One region of the Arthrobacter sp. Ms25 genome, then DNA from elsewhere that is predicted to be linked to it. Evidence: predicted binding sites of a transcription regulator. Region 1 holds the regulator's gene; each other region holds the start of a gene.
What was found. Region 1 encodes LexA, which represses DNA repair genes until DNA is damaged. Its sites were predicted from a motif close to TCGAACANNTGTTCGA; they were not measured.
Positions count from the first base shown of each region.

Region 2: a site for LexA is predicted at 5,896-5,911, ahead of uvrA (excinuclease ABC subunit UvrA). Genes of this name have one in related genera too.
Region 3: a site for LexA is predicted at 898-913, ahead of AC5RT8_RS03635 (LexA family protein). Genes of this name have one in related genera too.

Region 1 is NZ_JBNHFP010000002.1:711,835-718,888, forward strand. It holds gene dapF (diaminopimelate epimerase) at 1-872, shown strand, start outside; gene AC5RT8_RS07835 (class I SAM-dependent methyltransferase) at 869-1,480, opposite strand; gene hflX (GTPase HflX) at 1,648-3,222, shown strand; gene AC5RT8_RS07845 (ATP-dependent DNA helicase) at 3,215-5,260, shown strand; gene lexA (transcriptional repressor LexA) at 5,357-6,151, opposite strand; gene AC5RT8_RS07855 (LysM peptidoglycan-binding domain-containing protein) at 6,558-6,950, shown strand; gene AC5RT8_RS07860 (histidinol-phosphate transaminase) at 7,017-7,054, shown strand, end outside.
Region 2 is NZ_JBNHFP010000001.1:484,029-491,082, reverse strand. It holds gene AC5RT8_RS02275 (SNIPE associated domain-containing protein) at 1-133, shown strand, start outside; gene AC5RT8_RS02270 (DUF2510 domain-containing protein) at 415-1,437, shown strand; gene AC5RT8_RS02265 (lysophospholipid acyltransferase family protein) at 1,471-2,139, opposite strand; gene AC5RT8_RS02260 (HAD hydrolase-like protein) at 2,126-2,824, opposite strand; gene uvrA (excinuclease ABC subunit UvrA) at 2,965-5,868, opposite strand; gene AC5RT8_RS02250 (GntR family transcriptional regulator) at 6,115-6,525, opposite strand; gene AC5RT8_RS02245 (ABC transporter ATP-binding protein) at 6,535-7,054, opposite strand, start outside.
Region 3 is NZ_JBNHFP010000001.1:778,347-785,400, reverse strand. It holds gene AC5RT8_RS03640 (Y-family DNA polymerase) at 1-410, opposite strand, end outside; gene AC5RT8_RS03635 (LexA family protein) at 403-825, opposite strand; gene AC5RT8_RS03630 (TM2 domain-containing protein) at 1,075-1,548, opposite strand; gene AC5RT8_RS03625 (NAD-dependent epimerase/dehydratase family protein) at 1,635-2,624, opposite strand; gene AC5RT8_RS03620 (aldo/keto reductase) at 2,736-3,581, shown strand; gene AC5RT8_RS03615 (hypothetical protein) at 3,604-3,948, shown strand; gene AC5RT8_RS03610 (NmrA/HSCARG family protein) at 3,997-4,863, shown strand; gene AC5RT8_RS03605 (hypothetical protein) at 4,866-5,195, opposite strand; gene AC5RT8_RS03600 (SOS response-associated peptidase) at 5,287-5,991, shown strand; gene AC5RT8_RS03595 (FAD-binding oxidoreductase) at 6,073-7,054, shown strand, end outside.

The DNA.
Region 1 (7,054 bases):
ACGGCACCGGCAACGACTTTGTCCTGGTGGCCGATCCCGAAGGCATCCACGATCCGGCGGCCGCGGACGTGGCCGCGCTCTGCGACCGGCACCGCGGCGTGGGCGGCGACGGCTTTATCCGGGCGGTCCCTTCCGAGCACCTCCCCGAGGGCAGGGTGCTGCTGCAAAATGCTCCCGAAGCCCAGTGGTTCATGGACTACCGGAACTCGGACGGCAGCATCTCGGAAATGTGCGGGAACGGCGTGCGCGTATTCGTACACTTCCTGCTGGAAGAGGGCCTGGTGGACCTGGCCGAGGGCGGCAGCCTGGTGATCGGCACCCGGGCCGGACTGAAGACCGTTACCCGCACGGCCGGAGGCTATGCGGTGGATATGGGCCCCTGGGACTTCATTTATCCGGACCACGCGGCCGCCAAAGCCATGGATTCCGTGGTCAATGCGGACGGACTGGAAGTACCCCGTCCCGGACTGTCGGTGAGCATGGGCAACCCGCATACCGTCGTCGCCCTCGCCGAGCTGTCCGAACTTGCCGTCACCAACCTGGCGCTGGCCCCCTCCGTGCAGCCCGAGCCGGAAAACGGAACCAACGTGGAGTTCGTCGTTCCGGCGGAGCCGCTCGTGGAGGACGGTGTAGGGCTGGTGACCATGCGGGTCCACGAACGCGGAGTGGGGGAGACCCTCTCCTGCGGCACCGGTGCCTGTGCCGCCGCGGTCGCCACCCGGTTCTGGGCCGGAGCCGGAGCGCCGGATGACTGGGCCGTGACTGTCCCGGGCGGCGTCGTCGGCGTCCGTTTCCTTACCGGTCCGGACGGCCGCGAACATGTAGAACTGAGCGGGCCGGCAGTGCTCGTAGCGCGCGGAACCCTGCTTTAGGCGCTCCGTTCCACTTTCAGGATCCGGAAGGACTTGGCGGTACTGTGCCGGGAAACGGTGAAGCCGGCGGGCAGGGAGTCGGCCAGCCAGCGCTGCAGCGAGTCCGAGCCCAGGTTCTTCTGGACCACCAGCCACGCGGTTCCGCCCGGCGCCAGGCGGGGCAGCCAGAGCAGTAGCAGGGCATGCAGTTCGTCCTTGCCGATCCGGATGGGCGGGTTGGACCAGATGGTATCGAAACTGACGTCGGGATCCACGTCCCCGGGCAGTGCGGCAGTGACGTTCCCGCAGCCCAGGGCCGCTGCGTTGTCGCGGGTCAGGCCCAGGCTGCGTTCATTCACATCGACGGCGTAGACCTGCGCCGCGGGGGACTTCAGTGCCAGCGTCAGGGCGATGGGGCCCCAGCCGCAGCCGATGTCCAGGAGGGTGCCGGTTGCCGGCGGGGCGGGCACCTCCTCCAAAAGTACGGCCGTGCCCTTGTCGATCCCGTCGGGGCTGAAGATTCCACCCGCCGTCTGGAGCGTGCGTTCGGCCCCGTCGAGGCTCACCCGCAGGGGTCTGCGGACCTCGGGTCCGGACGGTGTGGAGGAGAAGTAGTGGTCTGAACCCATAACAGTCCAGATTAGTCGGTCCACGGGCCGGACAAGGAATTTATGGGGGGCCGAGCGGGTTGTAAAACACGGTGGGCACAGCAGTGATCCCTTGCGGAGGTGCTGGTTTTCCTCATAGTTTGTCGGTGCACTGGCCTACCATAGAAGCACATCCCACTAAGGAGATTATGACCATCAACAACTCCCGCGCCGTGGATTCTGCGAACAGCTCCACGCCGGAACTGAGCCCTTCGGACATCCAAGGGGTCATCGACAGGATCCTCGCCAAGGACAGCGCGGTCGAATCCAAGTCCGCCGCTGCAGGCGATGCCACGCGCGGGCGTGCCCTGGCGCTGTCCGACAATGACGACGCCGAGCATTCCGCCCACGACGGCGAGCAGCAGGATCTGGCCGAACGCCGTGCCCTGCGCCGCGTCGCAGGCCTGTCCACCGAACTCGAAGACGTCACCGAGGTTGAATACCGCCAGCTGCGGCTGGAGCGGGTTGTCCTCGCCGGACTGTGGAGCGAAGGCACCGCAGCCGACGCCGAAAACTCATTGAAGGAACTCGCCGCACTGGCGGAAACCGCAGGTTCGGAAGTCCTCGACGGCATCATTCAGCGCCGCTTGAAGCCGGACCCCGGCACGTTCCTCGGCTCCGGCAAGGCACAGGAGCTCAAAGAAATCGTGATGGCCACCGGTGCCGATACGGTCATTGTTGACAGTGAACTCGCCCCGTCCCAGCGGCGCGGCCTGGAAGACATCGTCAAGGTGAAGGTCATCGACCGGACTGCGCTCATCCTGGACATCTTTGCCCAGCACGCAAAGTCCCGCGAAGGCAAGGCCCAGGTGGAACTGGCACAGCTGGAATATCTGCTTCCGCGCCTGCGCGGCTGGGGCGAATCCATGTCCCGCCAGGCCGGCGGCCAGGTCGGCAGCGCCAGCGCCGGCATGGGTTCGCGCGGCCCCGGTGAAACCAAGATCGAGCTGGACCGCCGGAAGATCCGCACCCGTATGGCCAAGCTGCGCCGTGAAATCGCCGGGATGAAACCTGCCCGGGAAACCAAGCGCGCCAACCGCCAGCGGAATGCCGTACCTTCCGTCGCAATTGCCGGCTACACGAATGCCGGCAAGTCCTCGCTGCTGAACCGGCTCACCGATGCCGGCGTGCTGGTGGAGAACGCCCTGTTCGCCACCCTGGACCCCACCATCCGCAAGGCCCAGACCGAAGACGGCATCGGCTACACCCTGGCGGACACGGTCGGCTTCGTCCGGTCGCTGCCCACCCAGCTGGTGGAGGCTTTCCGCTCCACCCTGGAGGAAGTGGCCGACGCCGACCTCATTCTCCATGTCGTTGATGCCTCCCACCCGGACCCGGAGGGCCAGATTGCCGCCGTCCGCAGCGTTCTGGCAGAGGTCGACGCCCGCAAGGTGCCGGAAATCATCGTGTTGAACAAGGCAGATGCCGCGGATCCGTTCGTCCTCGAACGGCTCCGTCAGCGCGAGTCCCGGCACGTGGTGGTTTCCGCGCGTACCGGCGAAGGCATCCCCGAGCTGCTGCAGGCGATTTCCGAGGGCATTCCCCGTCCCGGCGTTGACCTGGAACTGCTGGTGCCGTACGAGCGGGGAGACGTGGTGTCCCGCCTGCATGAGCAGGATGCGGAAATCCTGGCGCTGGAGCACGGCGAGGCAGGCACCCGGCTGCACGTCAAGGTCCGTGAGGGGCTGGCAGCGGAGCTGGAGCCGTTCGTGGCGCATGGGTAGGAAGAGCACCCCGGCGCCGGGGCAGGTCCTGGAACTGCTGGAAACCGCGGTCTCGGCCATGGGCGGGCAGAACCGCCCGGGCCAGCATGAGATGGCCCGCCAGGTGGCGGAAGCCATCGAGTCCGGGGATCACCTGCTGGTCCAGGCCGGCACCGGCACGGGCAAGTCCCTGGCCTATCTGGTTCCGTTGATTGCGCATGCCCTGGAGAGCGACAAACCGGCGCTGGTCTCCACCGCAACGCTCGCCCTGCAGTCACAGATTGTGGGACGCGATCTGCCGCGCCTGCTGAAGACCCTCGAGCCGAAACTCCCGCGGGAAATCGATGTGGCCCTGCTCAAGGGCCGCAGCAACTACGTCTGCCTGCACAAGACCGGCGGCGGCTTCCCGGAAGAAGATGAAGCCGGGACGTTGTTCATGCTCGGGGACGAGAAGGCCGTTTCGCACCCGGCAGCCGCAGCCGGTCCGAGCTCCGCCCTGGGGCGCGACGTCGTCCGCCTGCAGGAATGGGCGCAGGAGACGGAAACCGGCGACCGGGACGAGCTGCTGCCCGGCGTCAGCGACCGCGCCTGGCGCCAGGTGTCCGTCACCTCAATGGAATGCCTGGGCGCACAGAAGTGTCCCGTTGCGGAGCTGTGTTTCAGCGAACGTGCCCGGGCCAAGGCCGCCGAAGCGGACCTGGTGATCACCAACCACGCGATGCTGGCCATCAGTGCCTTCGAAGGCCTCGCGGTGCTGCCCGACTATGACGTGGTGGTGATCGACGAGGCCCATGAACTGCAGGACCGAGTCACCGGCGCGGTCACCGGGCAGCTTTCCGGGACCATCATCTCGGCTGCGGTTTCCGCCGCGCGCAAACACACCTCCGCGACCATGGAGCCGCTTGCCGCTGCCGGACGGGCCTTCGACCTGGTGTTCGCGCCGGTTCCCTCCGGCCTGCTCTCGGCAGGACTGACCGAAGACCAGGAACTGGTCCTGGGACAGGTGCGTGAAGCGTGCCGTACGGCCCTCTCCGATTCCAAGCCCGAAGGGTCCGACTCCGTGGACGGAGGACGCCAGATGGCGCGCTCCCGGCTGATGGCCGTCCTGGAACTGTGCGAACGCATCCTCGAAGCAGGGGATTCCGGCGAGGTGCTCTGGGCCTCGCGGGCCAGCACGTTCTCGCCCGGGTCCGGATACACCGCGCCCGAGGAGGACGCGCCGCCCACCCTCAACGTTGCGCCGCTGTCCGTGGCCGGCCGCCTGCGGGAGGGCCTGTTCGACGGCCACACCGTAGTGCTGACCTCGGCCACCCTGGCGATCGGCGCGGAATTCGGCCCCGTCGCAGGCGCCTTGGGATTGCTGGGCACCGGCGCACCCAAATGGACCGGCGCCGACGTCGGCAGTCCCTTCGACTATCCGCGGCAGGGCGTTTTGTACGTGGCCAAGGACCTGCCCAAGCCGGGACGCGGTACGTCCGAAGAGCAGCTCGATGAGCTGGAGGCACTGATCAAGGCCTCCGGCGGCGGCGCCCTGGGGCTCTTCTCCTCCCGCCGGGCGGCAGAGGAAGCCGCCGACGCCCTCCGGTCGCGGGTGGACTTCCCGATCCTGTGCCAGGGCGAATCCACCATGTCCGCCCTGGTCCAGCAGTTTGCCGACGACGACGAGACGTGCCTGTTCGGCACCATGTCGCTGTGGCAGGGCGTGGACGTTCCCGGCGCATCCTGCCGGCTGGTCATCATCGACCGCATCCCGTTCCCGCGTCCCGACGATCCCCTGATGACGGCCAGGACCCGGGCAGTCGCGAAGGCGGGCGGAAACGGCTTCATGAGCGTGTCAGCCACCCATGCCGCCGTCCGGCTGGCACAGGGAGCCGGACGGCTGATCCGCGCCTCGGGTGACAGGGGAGTGGTGGCCATCCTGGACTCACGCCTGGCGACCGCCCGCTACGGCAGTTTCCTGCGGGCGGCCCTGCCGCCCTTCTGGTCAACCACCGACCGGTCCGTGGTGCTCCAGGCATTGAAGCGCCTTTCCGCGGCACCGGCGGGAGCCAAGAAGTAGGCCTCTGCCCCGCAGAACACAAAGGAGCGCTGCCGGCACGACAATGCCGGCAGCGCTCCCTTCGTCTTGCTGCGCCGGGGCGGCGCGGTCGGAGGCCTAGAGCGAGCGCATGACCGATACGACCTTGCCCATGATGGTGGCTTCGTCACCGAGAATCGGCTCATAGCGGGTGTTCTGGGGCAGTAGCCAGGTGTGTCCGTTGCGCTGCCGGAAGGTCTTCACCGTGGCCTCGTCCTCCAGCAGGGCCGCAACAATGTCACCGTTTTCGGCCGTGGGCTGACGCCGCACCACCACCCAGTCACCGTCGCAGATGGCAGCATCGACCATGGAATCGCCCGCCACCCGAAGCATGAAGAGGTCGCCGTGTCCGACGAGCTGGCGCGGAAGGGGGACCACTTCCTCCACCTGCTGGTCCGCGAGGATGGGCCCGCCGGCGGCGATCCGTCCCACCAGGGGGACCATAGCCGTGTCGATTGCGGTGGTGAGCTCGGAAACGTTCTTCGCTCCGGCCTTGCCGCCTGCGGCGGGGGCGCCGTTGGCTTCGGCATCAACCGGCGCCGCCGTGGCCTCCGCGGCAGCACCGTTGCTCCGCCGCGCGGGGGCATCGCGGAGCAGGAGCGGAACCAGGATTTCCATTGCCCGGGGTCGCTTGGGATCCCGGCGGATATATCCCAGCTTCTCCAGCTGGCTCAGCTGGTGGGTAACGCTGGAGAGGCTGGCGAGGCCGACGGTGTCACCGATTTCCCGCATGGAGGGCGGGTACCCGTTGGCGTTCACCGAACGCTGAATTGTTTCGAGGATCTTGGTCTGACGGGCAGTTAGTCCCTTGGTGCGGCCGGCCGGCGACGGCGCGGCAGGGGAGGGGGTGCTGCCACTGGTAACACGGGCCACGTCGGCTTCCCTTCACAGTCGGCCCGCTGCTGCGGGCCGGATGGTTCTAGCGGTCTATCAGGTGTTCTGCGGTGATTCTTCGGGCGGAACCAGCTGCACGGTAAATGCGCCGCCCCGTTTTGTCAGTGCCGGATGGTTAGGTTTTCCCAGCGGCTTCCAACAGGTTCAACGCTAGGGGAGCGCACACAGATTTTCAAACATATATTCGACCGAGTCTCGACAATGTTCGTAGATAGGTGCTAGAAATATTCGAGTACACGTTAGAACATACGTTCGAGTACGGTTCACCGGCACCCCGGTGAACCCACCTGATGTTCGAATGCAGTTTCGAGACGAGGCCTTTCACCGGTGCTGCACCGGGGCCAAAAATCGAAACGGCGGCACTTCGAACCGGAAAGGTATTGACATGTCAGTACACGTACTTCCCTCTGCAACGCACACCGACGCTCCGGCCGGGAGCGTTCCGCCGGCAGGCGACACCCGGGAAGCCGGACCCCTCCGGCTTACCCGCCGCGGCCGGCTGGTCCTGGTAGGGGCACCGCTGATGCTCGCGGCGGCGGCATTGCTGGCCTTCATCGGGTTCTTCACCGCCCCGGCCATGGCTTCCGGCGCATCCCCGGAAAAGACCCGCACCATCCAGGTAAGTGTTTCCGCAGGGGACTCCCTGTGGTCACTCGCCACGGAATTCGCTCCGGAGCAGGATCCGCGCACGGTGGTGGCCGACATCGTGGAACTGAACAACCTGGCGGATGCCACTGTCCCGGCCGGCCGCCAGCTGTTTATTCCGGTCTCACGGTAGATACGTTCCGACGGGCAGGCAGGGCCCCGCATGCGGCGCTCCTGCGGAACGTCCTAAGCTGTAGTGGTGAACGAACAGCTGGATAACCTGAACCGACTTCCCCT
Region 2 (7,054 bases), on a different contig from region 1:
GTTCTTCTATGCTTCACCTGCGGAAGTCAAAGAAGCGGTCAAACGGCTGGTGGGCGTAACCACTCTGGAATTCAAAGAGGAATCGGAAGCCAGCGAGTTCAGGCTAAGCCTGTCGCTAACGGAAGGTAAGTAGTGGGATTTAAGAAGAGCGCATCGATCAGGCTCATGCCGGGGGTAAGTGTCCGAGTTTCCGCCACGGGCGTCAGCGCGTATGCGGGCCGGACAAAAGTTGCGGGAACCTCGGCGTCGTCGCGAAGGCCTGCTGCCCGAACCGCTCCGCGCCGTAATCCTGCCCCTGCCGTGGTACCCAGGCAGGTATCTGCGCCCAAGCCGGGTCTCCTGGCTCCGAGGGAAGAAAAGGTGCTTTATGCCTACGCGGTCTCCCGGCAGGCACCCGGGCTTGATCCTCTGGTCATGCAGCACCCCGTCTACGGTCACGCCGCCGCAGCGTTGCTGGGGCTACAGCAGTTTCAGGCGGGAAATGCAGAGGCCTCCGCAGCGCAGCTGCGGAGCGCGGTCCACGGTCCCGCCCCGATTGAAACCAACCCGTTTGTCGTTAAGTACCTCTCTGAATTCGTCTATGACTTGGACATCGCGGGCGGGGTGATCGTGAGCCTGCCCCTGACAAGCGCCGCTTTGACGCTGGTCCTGGCTGAAGCCCTACAGTCGCTGCACAGGGGCGATGAAGCAATCGCATACGTCGAACAGCTGGACCCGACCTACCCAGCCCTGCTCAGCCTTACCGAGCTCTATTCTGACCGGGAGGACTGGGAGGAGATTCTCCGACTGACGGACAGCCTGCCTGTTGATTCGGAAGTCACCGCACTGCTCGCCATCCTGAGATCCCAGGCCCACCTGGAACTCGGTCAGCTTGTCGCGGCGAAGGAATGTTTGAAACCGCTGACGGCCAGCAAGAAGTACTCCGAAAATATCCGCTTCAAAGCTTTGGTGCATCGCTCCAATATCAGTCTGGAAGAGAAATCGTACGGAAGGGCTGTCGCCGATCTGGAGAAGATCCTGGCCGAGAATTCCCAAGTCCTGGGCATCCGCGAAGCAATTGCCGACATCAATCAAGCAAAACTCGATACCGAGAGGCAGAAGGCTGACGCCGCAGTGCAGAAGGCTGCCGAAGCACAGCGCCTCCGAGACGAAAAGGCTGCCGAAGCACAGCGCCTCCGAGACGAAAAGGCTGCCGAAGCACAGCGCCTTCGCGACGAAAAGGCGGCCGCGAAACGTGCTCGGGACAACGCGCCGGTGGTTCAGACCGGAGTCATCAACCTCAGCGACGACGACGCGGATGGTTCTGAACAGACCCCGGAAACGGCGAACCAATCGTCGGGGAAAGCCCCCGGCTTCTACCCCGATCCCGAAGGAGTTGCACCCTTCCGCTACTGGGACGGTCACTCATGGACCTCCCGGGTGCGTATGACGCAGTAGCCGGGACAGGACCAGGATCCCCCGGCAACCCGGCTACCCCTCGGGGCGGTTCCGGTTGTAGCTGTCCGAGCGTTCCTGGCCGCTGAGTTCGGCGATGGCGTCCATCACCCGGTCGGTGGCCTGGCGCCGGGCCGGCAGGGCATGCTCCGGACCGGTCTTCTGGAAGTACAGCGGCTGCCCCACCTTTAGGGTGAAGTGCCCCGGCTTGACCGTTTTCTTCCCGGCAGGCTGCAGCTTGTCGGTATCGATGAGGCCCACCGGCACCACCGGCGCCCCGGAAGTCAGCGCCAGCCAGCCGACGCCGGTCCGCCCCCGGTAGAGCAGGCCGTCGCGGGAACGGGTGCCTTCGGGGTAGATCCCGACACCGCCGCCCTCCTCGAGGATGTCCAGCAGGGTCTTAAGGGCGGCGACACTGGCCGCCTGCTGGTCACGCTGCACCGGAATGGAGCCGACGCCCTCGAAGAAACTCTTCATGGCGAGTCCCTTGAGACCGGTGCCGGTGAAGTATTCGGCCTTGGCGAAGAAGCCTACGCGCCGGGGCAGCAGGGCCTGGACCAGGACGCTGTCCAGGAAGGACTGGTGGTTGCAGGCAACAATGAACGGGCCGTGAGCCGGTACGTGCTCGAGCCCGGTGATGGTTGGCCGGCAGAGGCCGGCGACAAGCCCGCGCGTGCTGGCCCGGGTCAGGTTATACAGAACCATGCAGTGCCGCTCCCTTTCGTGCGTACTCCAGCACTGCTTCGACAAGTTCCGCCGCAGTGTCTACGACGACGACGGCTCCCGCACTCTCCAGCTCGCCCTCGGCGGCGAAGCCCCAGGAGACGCCGATGCAGTCGATGCCGTTGGCTGCCGCGCCCTCGACGTCGTGCCGGCGGTCTCCGATCATCACGGCCCGGTCATAGGAGCCGGCGTGCAGTTCCAGGGCTGCGCCGATGATGGAGGCTTTGCCGTTGAGGGCCGCGGCCGCGTGTTCATCGGCCGGGGAGCCGTGCACCGAGGCAAAGAGGTTTCCCATGCCCTGCACCTCGAGCAGTTGCCCGGCCAGGTGTTCGGGTTTCTGGGTCGCAACGGCGACAGTGGCTTCCGTGCGCAGCCGCTCCACGGCAGCCGTAATTCCCGGATACGGCCGGCTCTGCGCCATGCCGGTGCTGCGGTAGCCCTGCCGGTAGTACTGGATCACGGCCTCGATCCGGTCCTCGGGCACTCCTGCAATCTCCCGCAGGGAGGTGACCAGGGACGGGCCGACCATGCGGTGCAGTGCCGGCTCGGAGGGCACGGGAAGCCCGCTGGCCGCCAACGCGGAACTGATGCCGCCCGTGATGGCACCCGCCGGGTCCACCAGCGTTCCATCAAGATCGAAAAGCACCAAAAGCCGGGGAGAAGTCACGGGCCTAAGTTTGGCATACCCGGACGGACTAAGGGAAAAAGATATGCCCGGCACAGTATATGTGCCGGGCACGTATTTTCCGGGGCGGGACCCGGAAAGGCCGGCACCCGTCCTTTCCGGACGGGTACCGGCCTCGAGGCTTACTGGTTGAGGATTTCCGCCAGGAACGTGGCGGTGTGGCTGCCCTCGACCTTGGCGACCTTCTCCGGTGTACCGGACGCCACGACCCGGCCGCCGCCGGTGCCGCCGTCGGGGCCCAGGTCGATGATCCAGTCGGCGCTCTTGATCACGTCGAGGTTGTGCTCGATGGTGATCACGGTGTTGCCCTTGTCCACCAGCCCCTGCAGCACCTCCAGCAGCTTGCGCACGTCTTCGAAGTGCAGGCCCGTGGTGGGCTCGTCGAGCACATAGATGCTGCGCCCGTTGGACCGCTTCTGCAGTTCGCTGGCCAGCTTCACGCGCTGGGCCTCGCCGCCGGAGAGCGTGGTGGCGGGCTGGCCGAGCCGGACGTAGCCCAGCCCCACGTCCACCAAGGTGTTCAGGTGCCGGGAAATGGGACCGAAGGCGGCGAAGAACTCCGCGGCTTCCTCGATCGGCATGTCCAGCACCTCGGCAATGTTCTTGCCCTTGTAGTGGACCTCCATGGTTTCCCGGTTGAACCGGGCGCCGTGGCACACCTCGCAGGGGACGTAGACGTCAGGCAGGAAGTTCATTTCGATCTTCAGTGTGCCGTCGCCGTGGCAGGCTTCGCAGCGGCCGCCCTTGACGTTGAAGGAGAACCGGCCCGGCAGGTAGCCGCGCACCTTCGCCTCGTTGGTCTCGGCGAACAGCTTGCGGATGTGGTCCCACACGCCGGTGTAGGTGGCCGGGTTGGACCGCGGGGTCCGGCCGATCGGGCTCTGGTCCACGTGGATGACCTTGTCCAGTTGCTCCAGGCCTTCCACCCGGGTGTGCCGTCCGGCCACGTGCTTGGCGCCGTTGAGCTTGTTCGCCATCGTCTTGTAGAGGATGTCGTTGATCAGCGTGGACTTGCCCGAACCGCTGACACCCGTCACGGCGGTGAAGACACCCAGGGGAACGTCGACGTTCAGGTTCTGCAGGTTGTTTTCCCGCGCCCCCACGATCTTGAGCTGGCGGGACTTGTCCACCTTGCGCCGTTTGGCCGGAATGTCGATCTTCTTGCGGCCCGAGAGGTAGGCGCCCGTGATGGACCGCTCGTTGGTCAGCAGCTCGGACAACGGGCCGGAGTGCACAATCTCGCCGCCGCGCTCACCGGCGCCGGGTCCGACGTCGACAATCCAGTCCGCTTCCTGGATGGTGTCTTCGTCGTGTTCCACGACGATGAGGGTGTTGCCCAGGCTGCGCAGCCGGGTCAGGGTGTCGATCAGCCGCCGGTTGTCCTTCTGGTGCAGGCCGATGGAGGGCTCGTCGAGGACGTACAGCACGCCCACCAGTCCGGAACCGATCTGCGTGGCCAGGCGGATGCGCTGGGCCTCACCGCCGGACAGCGTGGCGGCCGGACGGTTCAGGCTCAGGTATTCCAGGCCGACGTCGAGCAGGAAGGTCAGGCGGGCCTGGATTTCCTTGAGCACCTGGTTGGCGATCTGCGCTTCGCGTCCGGTGAGGACCAGGGTGCCCAGGAACTCCGCGGCTTCGCGCAGCGGCAGGGCGCTGATTTCGGCAATGTTGCGGCCGTTGATCAGCACGGACAGGGACGCCGGGTTCAGCCGCGCTCCCCCGCACTCGGGGCAGGCGATTTCGCGCATGTACTCTTCGTACCGGTCACGGGCGTGGTCCGACTCGGTTTCCAGGTGCTTGCGGTGGATGTACTGGATGACGCCTTCGAAGCCGGTGCTGTACTTTCGTTCGCGGCCGAAGCGGTTGCGGTACTGGACCACCACCTTGTGGTCCTTGCCGTTGAGCACGGCCTCGCGTGCCTTGGCAGGCAGTTTCTTCCAGGGCGTGTCCATGGAGAAGCCCATCTCCTTGGCCAGGCCTTCGAGCAGCCGGTTCCAGTACTCGGTGGTGGCGGTACCCAGCGACCACGGGGCGATGGCGCCCTCGGCCAGGGACTTGGACGGGTCCGGGATGATCAGGTCCTCGTCCACCTCCAGCCGGGAGCCGATGCCGGTGCAGACCGGGCAGGCGCCGAAGGGGTTGTTGAAGGAGAAGGACCGCGGTTCGATCTCGTCGATGGCCAGCGGGTGTTCGTTCGGGCAGGCCAGGTTCTCCGAGAAGGTACGGGTGCGGTCGCTGCTGTCTTCGGGCAGGTCGACAAAGTCCACCACCACGCGGCCGTCGGCCAGGCCGAGGCCGGTCTCCACCGAGTCCGTCAGGCGCTGCCGGATGCCGTCCTTGGCGACCAGGCGGTCCACGACCACTTCGATGTTGTGCTTGATCTGCTTGCCGAGTTTCGGCGGATCCGAGAGCTGGACCTGCTTGCCGTCCACCCGGGCACGGGAGTAGCCCTTGGCAGCGAGTTCCTTGAACAGGTCAACGAATTCGCCCTTGCGGCCGCGGACCACCGGAGCCAGGACCTGGAACCGGGTCCCCTCTTCCAGCTCGAGGAGCTGGTCCACGATCTGCTGCGGGGTCTGCCGGCTGACGGGCTCGCCGCAGACGGGACAGAAGGGCCGTCCCACACGGGCCCAGAGCAGGCGCATGTAGTCGTGGATCTCGGTGATGGTGCCCACCGTGGAGCGCGGGTTCTTGCTGGTGGACTTCTGGTCGATCGACACTGCGGGCGAGAGCCCCTCAATGAAGTCGACGTCGGGCTTGTCCACCTGGCCCAGGAACATGCGGGCGTAGGCGGACAGCGACTCGACGTAGCGGCGCTGGCCTTCGGCGAAGATGGTGTCGAACGCCAGGGAGGACTTGCCCGAACCGGACAGCCCGGTGAAGACGATCATGGCGTCCCGCGGAAGGTCGAGGTCTACGTTGCGCAGGTTGTGCTCGCGCGCCCCTTTCACTACCAGGCGGGAAAGGTCATTGGCAGTATGCGGCGCAAACGTGGTGTCCGCCGTCGTAAGAGTCGATTTAGGCACGTTTTCCACTCTAGTTCAAACGCTGATTCGAAAAAGTATTCGACCCCCCGGGTTTCGCCGCGGGCGAAGCGGAACCGCTTCGAGGCGGCCCCGGCGTCATGCCTTCAACGCCGCCGGGAATGGATCGCACGGGCACAGGGTCCCACGGCTTGGGGCTGCTGGTGCCTGCCGGGGACCCACCAGCATCAGCATCACCACCGGTTGGGATGCCGTGCTGCGAGACCGGTCCGGAAACTACGAGCCCGCTTAGTGCAGGGCCGCCCGCAGCAGGGACACGGCGTCGTCATCGGAGACACCGTTGGCCCGCACGGTCTCCGCGTACACGGCGGCGGCTTCGGCCACCCGGCCGCGGCTGCTGTCGCCGTTGGCGGCGACGACGGTTCCCTGCCGGGACCGGGTGGTGACCACCTGCGCCTGCTCGAGTTCACGGTAGGCCTTCGCCACGGTGTTCACCGCCAGCCCCAGGTGTCCGGCCAGTGCCCGGACCGTAGGCAGGCGCGTGCCGATGGCGAGCCGGCCCTCGTTGACCGCATCCAGGATCTGGCGGCGGAGCTGTTCATACGGCGGGAGCGGGCTGGCGGCATCGATGCCGATCTCTGCCAGCGCGCCGGCGTCGCTGCCGGCAGGCGTCGGTTCAGGGGTCGTGTCGGGAGTCATGGTGCCATGCTAATGCCCGGCGGGATCGGCAGGCGCCGCGGCCTCTTCCTCCCCCGGCTGCTCCTGAGCGGATCCGGCGAACTGGGAGCGGTAGAGCTCGGTGTAGAAACCCTCGGCCGCCAGCAGTGCAGCGTGGGTTCCCTGCTCCACGATCTGCCCGTTCCGCACCACCAGAATGATGTCCGCGTCCCGGATGGTGGACAGGCGGTGGGCGATCACGAAGCTCGTCCGGTCCTGCCGAAGCGCATTCATGGCGAGCCGGATGGCGATTTCCGTGCGCGTGTCCACGGAACTGGTGGCCTCGTCCAGCACCAGGATCGACGGGTTCGAGAGCCAGGCCCGGGCGATGGTCAGCAGCTGCCGCTGGCCCTGGCTCAGCGTGCCGCCGTCGTAGCCCAGCACGGTGTCGTATCCATCCGGCAGGGACCGCACGAAGTGGTCCACATGGGTGGCCTGCGCCGCCTCGATAATCTGCTCCTCGGTGGCGCCCGGTGCACCGTAGCCCAGGTTCTCCCGGATGGTGCCTTCG
Region 3 (7,054 bases), on a different contig from region 1:
ACGGCGGTTCGGATGGCGGCACCCTGCGCCTCCAGACCGCGGGGAGTGCCGGCCAGTCCGAGGAAGGACTCGTCGATGGAGTAGACCTCCTGCCACAGGGCGTAGCGGCCCAGCAGCTGCATCACCCGCGAGCTGAGGTCGCCGTAGAGCTCGTAGTTGCTCGAGCGCTGGATCAGGCCCACGTGCGGGGCGGAGTCGGCGAGCTTGAACCACGGCGTGCCGGTCTTGATGCCCAGGGCCTTCGCCTCATCCGAGCGCGCGACCACGCAGCCGTCATTGTTGGAGAGCACCACCACCGGCACTCCCGCCAGTTTCGGGTCGAAGGCGCGCTCGCAGGAAACATAGAAGCTGTTGACGTCGACCAGGGCGATCCGCTGGCTGCCGTTGGACGCCGGGGACGGATCAGACATGGTGCAGGCAGCGGGTCACGACGCCCCACACGGACAGTTCCGACGGCTCCGCCACGACAATGTCCGGATATCCGGGGCTTTCGGCCCGCAGCACGATGCGGTGCCCGTCCAGCAGCAGGCGGCGGACCGTGAGTTCGCCGTCCACCACGGCGACGACGACGGCGCCGTCCCGCGGGGTGAGTGAACGGTCCACAATCAGTTCGTCCCCGGTGCAGATTCCGGTACCGGCCATGGAATCGCCCTCCACCCGCACCACGTAGGTGGAGGTGGGGTCGCGGATCAGGTGCCGGTTCAGGTCAATCCGGCCATCGAAATAGTCGCGGGCAGGACTGGGAAAGCCTGCCGCCGTGGCGGCGTCGGTCTCTGCGGGCGGTGCCGGACGGCGGGACCGGTCCGCTGAAGAGAACACCGCCATGCCGAAGCCTCCCGACGCTCAACCAAACTCTGAACGGAACCCTGATTCGAACCCTGGACCAATCACACGCAGTAGAACAAACGTTCGAATACCCAGCGTAGCACCGCGCTGTTGGATCCCGCCGAAAGGTTCACCATCACGGATGTGTCCGCCGTCAGGTCGTTGGGGTTCTTTTACCTGGTTCTCGGGTGTTTCTTTAGGGCAGGGGCAGCGGGGGAGTTTTTCGGCGGCGGGACGGCACGGAGTGGCCTAAGCCTTGAGCGGTATGCCCCGCGCATCAGTGCGGAAAGGTGCGGCGTTGCAGAGGATCATGATGCCCTCGACGAATCCCCACACGCCGGCGAAGCCTCCGGTGACCAGGGTGGCCGCCACTTGCGCCGCACCGATCCCCGGGTTGCCCAGATAGAAGCGGTGCACGCCGAAAGAGCCGAGGAAAACGCCCAGAAGACCGGCGGCTACCCGGGATTTCTGTGCCGGGTAGCCCTGGTTCGGGTATCCCTGCACATGCTGGTCCGGGTAGTTCTGTCCCTGCTGCTGGTGGTTCGGGTACTGGTTCGGGTACTGGTTCGGGTACTGCTGGTAGGAGGGCTGCTGCGGGGGAACTGTGGGCGCCGGCGCCGGCCGCGGCTCGCTTGACTGCGGGTAGGCGTATTGATCGCCGTCCGCTCCTGAGCGGGACCGCGCGTCATCACCTAGTCCCGCGAACGGGTTGTTTTCTGACATTTTTCCTGCCTTTCCTGTGGCTGGTGCTTGTCACTACAGTCAAACACGGGGGCACAATGGAACTAGTTTCGAAGCGTGGCGGCGGTTCAGGCCCGGGCCGCCAGCCGGTCGCTGAGCTCCATCCAGTCCGTGTCCAGATCCTGCGGATGCCCGTCATGCCAGCGGACAATCTCCAGGGCACCTTCGGAGAACGGAATCACCGCCCGGTACTCCGGCACGAGGGCTTTGATTTTGCCGTTGTCGAAGATGACCGAATGGCTCTTGTCCCCCAGCAGGCCTGGGCCGCGGCCGGGATCGTGGGCGGCAACTGTTTCCGATGCCACATGGACCAGCAGCGGCTCCGGGACGCCGGCGGCCGCCGCCAGGGAGCGGTAGACCGCGTCCCAGGGCAGGAACTCATCGGAGGTGATGGTGTAGCTCTCGCCGACGGCGGCGGGACGGCCCAGCAGTCCCACGAAGGCTTTCGCGAAATCCCGGCTGTGCGTGAGCGTCCACAGCGACGTGCCGTCCCCGTGCACCACCACCGGCAGTCCGGAGCGCATCCGGTGGATGTCCGTCCAGTGTCCTGACAGCGGCACCATTGTCGCGTCGTAGGTGTGGGAGGGGCGCACAATCGTCCCGGGAAAGCCCTCGTTCCGGTAGGCCTGCACCAGGATGTCCTCGCCGCCAATCTTGTCCCGGGAGTACTGCCAGAAGGGGTTGCGCAGTGGCGTGGACTCCCGCACCGGGAGGCTGGCCGGGGGCTTCTGGTAGGCCGAGGCCGAACTGATGAACACATACTGCCCGGTCCGGCCGCGGTACAGCTCCACCGCCGCTGCCACATGCCCGGCCGTGAAGGACAGGAAGTCCGCCACGGCGTCGAACGTCCGGCTCCCCAGGGCGCTGCGCACGGCAGCGGCATCCCGGACGTCGGCGGAGAGGACCTCGACGCCGGCCGGTACCGGGCGCAGGGTGGAAACGCCCCGGTTCAGTACGGTCACCCGGTGCCCCAGGTTGGAAGCGTGCGCGACGGCGGCTGCGCTGATCACGCCGGTGCCGCCGATAAAAAGCAGATCAAGTGCCGCGGGATGCGTCATGGCAGGTTTCCTTAGTTTCCTTGACTGGGGGCGGGCGCCGGGCTTAGGTGGAGGTGCCCGGCTCCGAACTGCACCCAGCCTAGATGACCGCACGGCAGGAAAGGCATCACCATGACAGAGAGTTCCTCCACCCCTGTTCCGGAGCTGACGCTCGGCAATTCCGTGCGGATTCCCCAGCTGGGGTTCGGCGTCTTCCAGGTTCCGGCGGACCGGACGCAGGAAGTGGTCGAAGATGCCCTGGCTGCCGGGTACCGCCACATCGACACCGCCGCCGCCTACCGCAACGAGGCCGGCGTCGGAGCGGCCATCGCGTCGTCGGGCATTCCCAGGTCCGAGATCTTCGTGACCACCAAGCTGCGCAACGGAGACCAGGGGAGGGCGCGGGCCGCGTTCCTGGACAGCCGGCGAGCGCTGAACCTCGACGTCGTCGACCTCTACCTGATCCACTGGCCGGTGCCTTCGCAGGGGATGTTCGTGCAGGCGTGGAAGGAACTCGAGGGGCTGTACCGGGACGGGTATATGCGCGCCATTGGGGTGTCGAACTTCCTTGCCGACCACCTGGATGCCCTGTACGAGCAAAGCCAGGTGCTGCCGGCCGTGAACCAGATCGAGCTGCATCCCGGCTTCCAGCAGGCAGCGCTCGCCGCCGACACCGTGTCCCGCGGCATCGCCGTGGAGGCGTACAGTCCGCTGGGTCAGGGCAGGGAACTGGCGGGGGCGGAAGTGGCCGCACTCGCGGAGAAGTACGCTGCCACTCCGGCGCAGGTGGTGCTGGCCTGGCACCTGGGGTCGGGGCGGATCGTCATTCCCAAATCGGCCGACTCCGCCCGCATGCGGGAGAACTTCGCCGCCGTCGAGATCGACCTGACGCAGGAGGAGCTTGACCTCCTGGACGGGCTGGACGGCGGACGACGGATCGGGGCCGACCCGGCGACGGCGGACTTCAGCCAGCTCTGACCCGGACAGAGGAGGCTGATCGATGGTGCCGTCGCAGAAAGCCCTGGATCTCCTGCACTTAGTCGCAGCCGAGCTGCAGGATCAGGGCCCGCTGACCCTGGGCACCATGTTCCGCAGCCCCGGACTGCGCACGGGGACCAAAATCGTGGCCTTCCTCGGTTCCGGCGACTATCTGATCGTGAAGCTGCCGCAGGCCCGCGCCCGGGAACTCCTTGCCGCCGGGACCGCGGGTCCGGTCACCATGGGCACACGCACCATGCGGGAGTGGATCGAGGTGCCGGCCGGTGCGGACCCTGCAGCCACCGCACGGCGCTGGACGGCCCTGACCCGTGAAGCGCTGGAATATGTGCGCGGCCTTCCGGGTTAGCACGGCAACCAGCTCTTACCGTGCACCACCCTGGAACAGGAGATTGCCGTGAATGATTCAGCCCCCCTGATAGCCGTTGTCGGTGCCACCGGACAGCAAGGCGGCGCCGTTACGGCCGCCCTGCTGGAGCGCGGCGCGCGGATCCGTGCCCTGGTCCGGGACCCCGGCTCACCCCGGGCTGCGGCGCTCGCGGACCGCGGCGTCGAACTGGCTTCCGGCGACCTGGCGGACCCGGACAGCCTTGATGCGTTCCTCAAGGGAGCGGACGCGGCCTATGCAATGGCCACTATGACCGGGCCCGGCGGAACGGAAGAGGAAACCGCCAACGGCATAGCCCTGGCGGACGCGGCCCGGCGGACCGGTCTGCCGCATCTGGTCTACAGTTCCGTCGGCGGAGCCGAACGGCAGTCGGAAGTGCCGCACTTTGAAAGCAAGCGCCGCGTCGAAGAGCACATCGAGGACCTGGGACTGCACGCGACCTTCCTGCGCCCGGTGTTCTTCACGGACAACTTTTCCGGCTTCGGCGTCAGCACGGAGGACGGCGAAGTAGTGGTGCGGATGCCGCTGCCGGACAACGTTCCGCTGCAGATGGTGGCGGTGCACGACGTCGGCCGGGCGGCCGCCGCGATCCTGCTGGGCGGCAGCGGCGTGGAGGGCGGCGCCGTCGAAATCGCGGGGGACGAGCGCAGCGGCCCACAGATCGCCGCCGCCTTCGGTACTGCCGCCGGGCTGCCGGCCCGCTACGAGGCGTTGCCGCTGGAGGCGGTCGCGTCCCAGGACCTGGCGGCAATGTTCCGCTGGTTCGGGCAGACTCCCGCATACCAGGGCGATTTTGAGGCGACCCGGACCCTGCTGGGCGGTGCCCCGCTGGATCTGCCCGCCTGGATCCGGGCCTCGGGCTGGACGGCGGACTGACCTCACTCCGCGTTCCGGGAGGTGCGGTCACCGAGTGTTTCCCTGCGGGAGTTGTTGCTCCGGCGCGTCACCGCAGAGGCCCACACCCAGGTGGCCCGCCGGACCCCGGCGTCCTCCCACAGCACCTGCACCGCCCGGGATGACCAGCTGCACGCCTCGCCCTTGACCCGCTCCGCCGCTCCGGGGAACCGGATCCAGGCCCAGACGGGCACGCCGGGCACCGACGTGGTGACCGGATTGTGCTCGAAGTCCAGCTCTTCCGGGGTAAGGCTGATCGGCTCGGCCCGCCGCGCGTAGCGGGCCGCCAGCCGCTCGACGGCGTCCTGGTTCATACCCTTAACGCTAGAACATATGTTCGAAGAGCGGTAACCGGCCCGGCCGTATCGGAGCCGCTGCCGCAGGGCATGGTGCACAATAGGTGCCATGTGCGGACGCTACGTAATGGCAAGGGCGACGTCGGACCTGGTCTCGGCCTTCGCCGTCGACCAGGCCGTGGGGCCGGATGTGCTGCCGTCCTGGAACGTGGCGCCCACGGACGACGTGCGGATAGTCACCGAACGGTACGCAAATGAAGCCGCCGTCCGGCGGCTGGCGACGGCGAAGTGGGGGCTGGTGCCGGTCTGGGCGAAGGATCCGAAAATCGGATCCCGGATGATCAACGCCCGGCGCGAAACCCTCCTGGAGAAACCGGCATTCCGCAAGGCGGCCGTGAAGCGCCGCGCCCTGGTGCCGGCGGACGGCTACTACGAATGGGAAAAGTCCGCGGACGGCAAAATTCCCACCTATCTGTCCTCCGCCGCGCAGGATCCGCTGGCGTTCGCCGGCCTGTACGAATTCTGGCCCGACCCGGCGCTGCCGGAGGACCATGAACACAAATGGCTGCTGAGCGTCACCATCATCACCACCAAGGCCGCCGACGCCCTGGGGCACATCCACGACCGCACCCCGCTGATCATCCCGCCGGACCTCTACGCGGACTGGCTCGACCCGAAACTCACGGACGGGGCCGACGTCGCCCAACTGCTCGATGCCGTGCCCGAACCCACGCTGACCCCGCGGGTGGTCTCCACCGAGGTGAACTCGGTACGCAACAACGGGCCGCAGCTGATTGAGCCTGCGAGCGCCTGACGCTCCCTGAGGCAGACCCCGTCCGGGACGCGCCGCCGGGAGGTCCGAACAGCAGGCAGCCGCAGGCGTAGGGTGTCCGCCATGGCGGAGATCACACGGAGAAACCTACTCGCAGCAGCCCTTGGGGGAGCAGCGGTGGCCGGCCTCGGTGCATGCGCCGGACCGGCCCCGTCACCACCGGCCACGACTGCTGCATCACCGTCCGGGACAGCCACGGCCTCCGCGGGACCGCCCGACTGGGAAGGCCTGCGTTCCCGTATCCAAGGGCAGCTGTCCCTACCCGGCGACGGCGCCTACCCGGCGGTGCGCCTGGTGGAGAATCCGCGCTTTGACGGCGCCCGGCCACTGGCGGTGCTCTCAGCTGCATCGGCCCAGGACGTGGCGGAGGCCGTCACCTTCGCCACCGCGTCGGGACTGCCGGTTGCCCTGCGGTCGGGAGGACATGGCTATGCCGGTTATTCGAGCGGCGAGGCGGCCCTCGTCGTCGATGTGCGGGGGTTGTCGGAGATCAGCGTCGCCGCCGACGGCGCGGCCACCATCGGTGCCGGAGCCTCGCTCATCCAGGTGTACGAGACGCTGGGCCAGCAGGGCCGTGCCCTCCCGGCCGGGTCCTGCGCAACGGTGGGGATCACCGGCCTGACCCTCGGCGGCGGCGTAGGTGTCCTGACGCGCGCCTTCGGGCTGACCTCGGATGCACTCCGCTCGGTTGACCTGGTGACGGCAGAGGGCGCACGGATGACGGCGAGCGCCCACGAGAACCCGGACCTCCTGTGGGCCTGCCGCGGAGGAGGCGGGCAAGTCGGTGTCGTAACCTCCCTGACGTTCGAGACTGTTCCCGCGCCGACGATCACCACGGCCTTCCTGGAATGGTCCTTCGCTGATGCGGTCCCCGTGATCCTGGCCTGGCAGGCGTGGGCGCCCGGCGCCGACCCCCGGCTCTGGTCGACGTTAAAGCTCCTCAGCGGCGGCCGGCATGCCGCCCCGACCATCCAGCTGACCGCAACGTGGACCGGCCCGTCAGCCGAACTGGAGGCACATATGGCTGCGCTTCATGAGGGGTCCG